Regions from separate parts of the Paeniglutamicibacter sp. GQ140 genome, predicted to be linked through region 2. Evidence: predicted binding sites of a transcription regulator. Region 2 holds the regulator's gene; the other holds the start of a gene.
The links. The regulator Rex, encoded in region 2, represses fermentation and respiration genes when NADH is low (regulators of the CRP and FNR family bind a similar motif). The targets are predictions, from matches to a motif close to CTTGTGAANNNNTTCACAAG.

Region 1: a site for Rex is predicted at 1,604-1,623, ahead of AC6CHY_RS10980 (queuosine precursor transporter). Genes of this name have one in related genera too.

What each region holds. Positions count from the first base shown of each region.
Region 1 is NZ_JCAXDW010000006.1:227,596-230,999, reverse strand. Features, by position in the region: gene AC6CHY_RS10985 (DUF4126 domain-containing protein) at 1-454, opposite strand, end outside; gene AC6CHY_RS10980 (queuosine precursor transporter) at 649-1,374, opposite strand; gene AC6CHY_RS10975 (TetR/AcrR family transcriptional regulator) at 1,666-2,313, shown strand; gene AC6CHY_RS10970 (hypothetical protein) at 2,493-3,149, shown strand; gene thiD (bifunctional hydroxymethylpyrimidine kinase/phosphomethylpyrimidine kinase) at 3,230-3,404, shown strand, end outside.
Region 2 is NZ_JCAXDW010000010.1:7,898-11,301, reverse strand. Features, by position in the region: gene AC6CHY_RS14065 (histidine phosphatase family protein) at 1-424, opposite strand, end outside; gene AC6CHY_RS14060 (hypothetical protein) at 697-1,446, shown strand; gene AC6CHY_RS14055 (redox-sensing transcriptional repressor Rex) at 1,547-2,290, opposite strand; gene AC6CHY_RS14050 (glutaredoxin family protein) at 2,356-2,610, opposite strand; gene AC6CHY_RS14045 (HAD family hydrolase) at 2,660-3,404, shown strand, end outside.

The sequences.
Region 1 (3,404 bases), on a different contig from region 2:
CCTCCGCGGTGCTCACCACCGGGGCCGCGACCCCGGCCGTTCCCATGTTCAGCAGCGGCCTCGACCCGGACTTGAGCAGGTGGAAGACCAACGCGATCACCGCGCCAATGAGAAGCGGCACCCACTGTGCCGAGCCGAAGGTGTTCCCGGGGTCGGACACGGCCACGGTTTCGGCGCCCACGCCGGAGGCGAAGACGAGTCCCCCGGAAGCCGGGCGCACCACCGTTTGCAGCGCGTCGTTGACCGAGTCGACCAGCGGGATCTTGTCGGCGACGACCTCGATGAGCAGCAGCACCGCAAGGATGCCCAGGGCCCAGCCGTTGGAGAGCCAGCCCCAGCCGTCCGGCAGCGCCACCCACGAGGTGAAGCGGTTGAGCAGCCCCAGAACCAGCAGGGGGATGTATGCGTTCAGTCCCGCGGCCGAGCTCAGCCCGGCGGCCGTGAGTAGTTCCATGTGCCCAGACTAGGCCCAGCCGCGGTGCAAGTGCCGCAACGTGCCGGTGGCATTTTGGCCGAAGCTCCGCCGCGGAAAGGATGCGCACTGGGTCGCACAGCGCATCCACCCACGGGAAGGCATCGAAAGAGGCGGTGGCCCTTCGCCACGCACAGGCGAAGGGCCACCGCCCCCGAAAATGTTTTGCCGCGTGCCTACGCAGGGGTTCCCGGCGTCGCGGCCTGCAGCTCGTAGCTGGGCTCGCGGCGCTTGAACCAGCGGATGACAAGCGTTGTCACCGGCACGAAGAGGAACTCCACCGCCGTCTTGTAGACGAATCCGACCAGTACGTAGTTGGCGAACGTGGGCAGGTCCGTGATGCCGATGACGGTGGCGGCGATCGAACAGAAGATCAGCGTGTCGGCGAATTCGCCCACCCCGGTCGAGCCCATCAGGCGGCCCACCAGGCCGCGTTCGCCGAATCGTTCCTTCATCTTCACCAGGACCCAGGAGTTCAGGGTCTGCCCCACCAGGAAGCCGAGCAGCGAGGCCAGGACGATGAGCCAGACCGGGCCCAGCGTGCGTTCGAGGGCCGCCTGCCCGTCATACCATTCGGCCGCGGGCAGGTGGATCATGATCCAGAAACACAGCGTCGAGAAGGCCGCCAGCGCAAAGGTGGTGACGATGGCCCGCCGGGCAACCTTGAATCCGTAGACCTCGGAAATGACATCACCGAGGATGTAGGCCAGCGGGAAGAGGAAGAATCCGCCGTCGGTGACGATGGGGCCGAAGGTGACTCCCTTGGCCGCACCGACGTTGGAAAGGATGACCACGACGGCCATCAGTGCAAGCACGGTTGAAAAGTAGTGGCTCCCCGCAGACGCAAAAACGGCGCGCGATGCCTTCGGACGTTGTGTAGTTGAGGCGCTGTTTTCGCCCATGGTGATTCCCAATCGAAGAAGTGGTTCGCCAAGCCGATCCCGGAGCAACGATTTCCGCCGCGGTCGACGCATGGGGGGAAATCGGGGCCGTGGGGACCACTCGCTGTATTAGCACTTGAGATCCAAGTATCCCATGTCTTCCCGGCCGCCGTTTTGGCATTTTTGCATTCCCGGGGTCCTCCCGGGCGGTCCCGACCGGCATTTCACCGCCCACGGCCCGGAAATCGCAGTTTTGAACATGTTCAAAAATGGCTATGATGGACACTGACGCCGAGTGCGGAAGGGAGCGCCATGAGGAAGCCGACGGCAAAGAGCGCCCAGACCCGACAGCTGCTGCTGGACACGGCCATGGAGCTCTTCGCCACCAAGGGGTTCGCCGGGACCACGATGCGCTCAATTGCCACGGAATCCGGGCTTTCCCTGGGCAACGCCTACTACTATTTCGAGTCCAAGGACTCCATCGTCCACGAGCTGTTCCGGGAACTGCTCGAGGAGCACCGCGGGGCCACGTGGCCGCTGTTGGTGCCGGGAAACAACCTGGAGACGAACCTGCGCATTGCGCTGGACAAGGCCCTGGAAATCATGTCGCCTTTCCACGAGTTCGGGCCTGCGTTTATCCGCACGGCCTTCGCCGGATCCAACGCGGAACTCGGCCATGTCCAGCGAGCCCTCGAACTTGGCCTGTGGCGGCAGGTGGTGGCAGCCAGCAGGCCCCTGCCCCCGATGGCCATCCGCACGGATCTCCCCCAGCTGCTGTGGCTGATTCAACGGGGCATTTTCCTTTTCTGGGCGTATGACACCTCCCCCGGTGCCGGACGCAGCCATCGGCTCATCAAGAACGTCGCCCCGGTGGTCGCCCGTCTGGTCGTGCTCTCGCGCATGCCCGTTGTCCGCAGCATTCTCGATGACGTCCTATCACTGGTGCGCGCCGCGTCCTGACCCAAGCGGCCCCCGTATTGGCACACTGCCCAACGTGCCCCGGAATCCGCCGCCGCAGGCGTAGAGTCGGTCTTGACCCCTTGCGAGGGGCGCGAAAGCGCAACGGCCACCACGGATCGGCACGCTTTTGGCGTCCCAAGTCGTTTGTCCCTTGCCGTCCTTGGAACAGGAGCCGCCAGATGCCATTCGAGTCCACAAGCCTCCCCCCGTGGGTCCGCTCCTTTGCCCTGCTTCGCGACCGCACGGTCGTCCGTGACGAATCGGGACGACTGCAAAGCCGCTCCGAAGACGGAAGCAACCACGAAATCACCTGTGCCTGGCCCACGCCGGAGGGGCTCCCAGCCCTGCTGGGCGACCCCAACCTAACGGAGCACCGAGGACAAACGAGGCTGACATTCCTGGGCGCCCCCGACGAGGCGGTCGTCCGGGAACTTACCTCGCGGGGCTGGAGCCTGAGCGATCGGCGCGTACTGCTGGTCGCCCTGGCCAGCGACGTGGAGCAAGTGGTGTCGCTGCCGGAAACGGCAACCCTCTTCGAGGCCCCCATGGACGACTATGACGTGGTCGAAATTGCAGATTTCGATGCCCCGGCAGGCAGGGGACGGATCCGCTTCGGTGAGGGCTTTGCCCTGCTCGGCGATCCGAGCATCACCGCAACCTCGAACGTCGAGCAATTCCGTGCCGCGATCCTGGCGAACCTTGCTGCCATGGCGGACGGCCAGGGGCTGCCGGTCCTTTTCATGGTCACCAACGCGGACACCGCCGCCGGAACGCGCGCCGAGCGCGCAGCCGGCTGGTCCAACGCGACGCAACTGACCACCTTCACCAAGGCATAGTCTGCGCCCGGCCTGCCCGGCACGGGCCGTGCGCTCGCGTGCGGGTCGGCGGGTGCGGGAAACCACCCTAAAATGAATGCATGACTTCTGCCTCCACCGGGATCCGTCCCGCCGTTACCCTGACCATCGCCGGCTCCGAAGCAACCGGTGGCGCCGGCGCCCAGGCCGACCTCAAGACCTTCCAGGAACTGGGAACCTACGGGATCGTCGCATTGACCTGCATCGTCTCCTTCAATCCGAAGGACAACTGGAACC
Region 2 (3,404 bases):
GGTCGCGGTGTTCCACAATGGCGGTCATCATTCGTTCCACCTGGTCCCGGTAGGGTTCCCCCCAGGATGGACGAAATGGATTTACGACGTAGGACCAGTACTTCGGTTCCTTCAGTCGGTTCTTGATCTGGGAGAGCCCCTGGAAGCGGTTCGCTGCCTCGATGATCCGATCATCTGTCACGATTTCCAGGCCCAACGCCGCTGAGGTGGGCATTGCCGTTTCCTGTGCCCGGACGAGCGGGGATGACACCAAGTGGGTGATATTTGCACCGGCGTTTCGCTGGGCCGTGAAGTATTCCGCGGCCCGCTCGGCCATTTGGTTGCCGAGATCGGAGAGGTGGAATTCCGGTAGCCGACCGTAAAGGACCCTGTCCGGGTTATACACTTCGCCGTGACGCAGAAGGTGAACGGTGGCAGTCGACATGAATTAAGTGTCTCAAATCTTTGTTCCGTTACCTAAACCGGATACTTGATTTTGCCCACGCGGCCGACCCTTGGACGCGCCCCGACGCCGTTGGTGCAATGCCCCTGCCTCTTTACCCAACACCTCAGGCAACCTGCAAGGCCCGACCCATGTAGGGACTTTGGCCAAAGTTTCCGGCGAAACGAAAAACCATCCTTTGGGAGGGGTGAAAAGCAATCTCGAACCGATATCGTGAGGATAAGCCGTACTTTTCCAACCCCAAGGAGCAGGTTATGTCTACCCCTGAAAATGATCCCCTGAATCCCGAGAAGCCGTCCGAGGACCCCGCACCGCCGCAATACGGACAGCGTGCACCGCAAGATCCGAATGCTGCCGGGCAGGCCCCGTACGGCCAGCCGCCGCAGTACGGCGCACAGCAGCCGAATCCGTATGGCCAAAACCCCAACCCATATGGCCAGCCTGCACCAGCGAACAACCCCTACGGCCAGCAGCCACCGCAGTCGCCATATGGCCAGCAACCATACGCCGGTGGATTCCCGGTTCCCCCGCAGGGCAACTTTGCACCGCCCCAGATGCCCACCCACCGCCCCAAGGAGCTGGACACCTCTTTCTGGGCGATCCTGGCTGCAGGCGTCGCATTCTTGTTGAGCTCCGTGTTTGGTTTGAGCACCGCCGCGATCATGCAACAGGTCCAGGCAGTTCCCGAGCTGGAGGAACAGCTCGAGGCTGCGGGAATGAGCATCACCGATGCAATCCCCATGATCCAGACCACGGCGATCGTATTCGCGGTGATCGGCTTGTTGCTATACGTCCTGATTGCGTTCATGGTCCGCAAGGGAAGCGGTGTCGCACGCATCTTCGCCACGATCTTCGCAGTCCTGTCGTTGTTCAGCATTGGCAGCGGAGTGTTGATGGCCCTCTCGGTCGTTCTGGGCGTGGCCGGCGTGGTCTTTGCTTGGTTGCGCCCCTCCAGCCAGTTTATTGCCGCGCGGCGGGCGGCGCGGGCGGCCGGATACCGCTAAACAGCGCCTCCTAAAAATGGTCCGTGGGATCGAGCCGGCAACGGCTGGATCCCACGGACCATTTTGTGTTCAAGGCTGATGGCTGATCTTCGACCGGCACCTAGGAATCGAGGTTTTGTGCGTGGTAGGCCAGGATTTGCAGCTCGGTGGCCAGATCGACCTTGCGCAGATTGACCCCTGCCGGGACGTGCAGCACAACCGGGGCAAAACTCAGGATGCTTCGTACACCGCTTGCCACCAGTTTGTCGCACAAGTCCTGGGCGGCTGCCCCGGGAACTGACAGCACGGCCATGTTTGCGCCGGTGTCTTCGAGGATCTTGTCGAGATCGAGAATGGGTTGGACCTGCAAGTCCCCGACTGTGCTTCCGATAACCTCCGGTGAGGAATCCATTAGCGCAACGATCTCGAATCCGCGGCTTCTGAATCCGCCATACCCTGACAACGCACGGCCCAGGTTTCCGGCACCGATGATTGCCACGCGCCACTGACGCAGGAGCCCCATGGCCTTGGAGATATGTTCGGCCAGCTCCGTCACCACGTAGCCCACTCCACGGGTCCCATAAGATCCAAGAAGAGAAAGGTCCTTGCGCAGGATCGCCGGATTAACCCCCGCTTCCGTGGCCAGGACACCTGATGACGTACGTGCCTCGCCGCGCGTCTGCATGGTGTTCAGTGCCCGCAGGTACTGGGTCAACCGTGCAAGGGTCGCTTCGGGAAGAAGCCTGCCCAGCGAACCGGTGGGCGCCTGTTCCACGGTCAAGTCGGGCACCAGGCCACGCTCGATCTGAGGGTCGGCAGCCGGGACGTTTGCTTCGCTGCTTGCGGGGGCGCGCTCGGTGGGCATTCTGTTTTGACTCAATTCCTTGGATACCTTAATGACTTATCAACCAGTTCATGCGACGCCTCGCCCTAACTGGTCAGCAAGGTCTCAAGGCGCTGGGCATCAATCACCCAAAAGTCCCGCACCCGTCCGTCAACCAACAGCACGGGCACCTCTTCCGAGTGGCGTGCCAAGAGTTCAGCGTCCTGATCGATGTCAACTTTCTGCCAGGTGTAATCCAGCCGGCTGGTGACCTCATCGAGTGTCTCGATCGCGGCCAGGCACAGATGGCATCCGGACCGAACCAACAACGTAATTTCCCGCGGGGTCTGCTCACTGCTCATGCCCCAACGCTACCGCTCCCGCCAAAAAAGATTGCAATACACTGGGCGGATGCCCTCTAACCTTTCCCCTGTTTCAGTCCCTGGGCAAGAGCCGGTGCACGCGAGCTCGACCGCGGCCTTCTTCGATGTGGACAACACCATGATGCGCGGCGCATCGCTATTCGCCGTAGCCCGAAAAATGTATCAACGACGGGCATTTAGGCTGCGTGAGGTGGCATGGTTTGCCCTCCACCAGTTGCGCTTTGTGGCCCGGGGAGAGAACCTCGGCGACATTCAGGCCATCCGCGACCGTGCGCTCTTGATGGCCGCAGGGTTCTCCGTGGCGGATATGGTTGCGCTCGGGGATGAAATTTATGACGAATTCATTGAGTCGAAAATCTGGCCAGGCACCCGTGCAATTGCCGACCAGCACCTGCACGCCGGGCGGAGGGTGTGGCTTGTCACTGCCACGCCGCTGGAGGTCGCCTCGGTGATGGCCCGCCGGCTCGGGCTCAGTGGCGCACTGGGCACGAGCGTGGAACATGTCGAGGGGCTCTACACCGGTCGCCTGGTCGGCGAGATCCTGCATGGGGCGGCGAAGGCCGAGGCGGTCCAGGACCTGGCCCTGACGGAGGGGCTGGACCTTGACGAATGCTGGGGGTACAGCGACTCGCACAACGATATCCCGATGCTTGAGGCGGTGGGACACCCCGTGGCCATCAATCCCGACTGGCGTTTGCGCCGCCATGCCAAGGACCGGAACTGGCCGGTTTACGATTTCCGGACCGGACGCAAGGCCGCGACCTTCGGGTTGA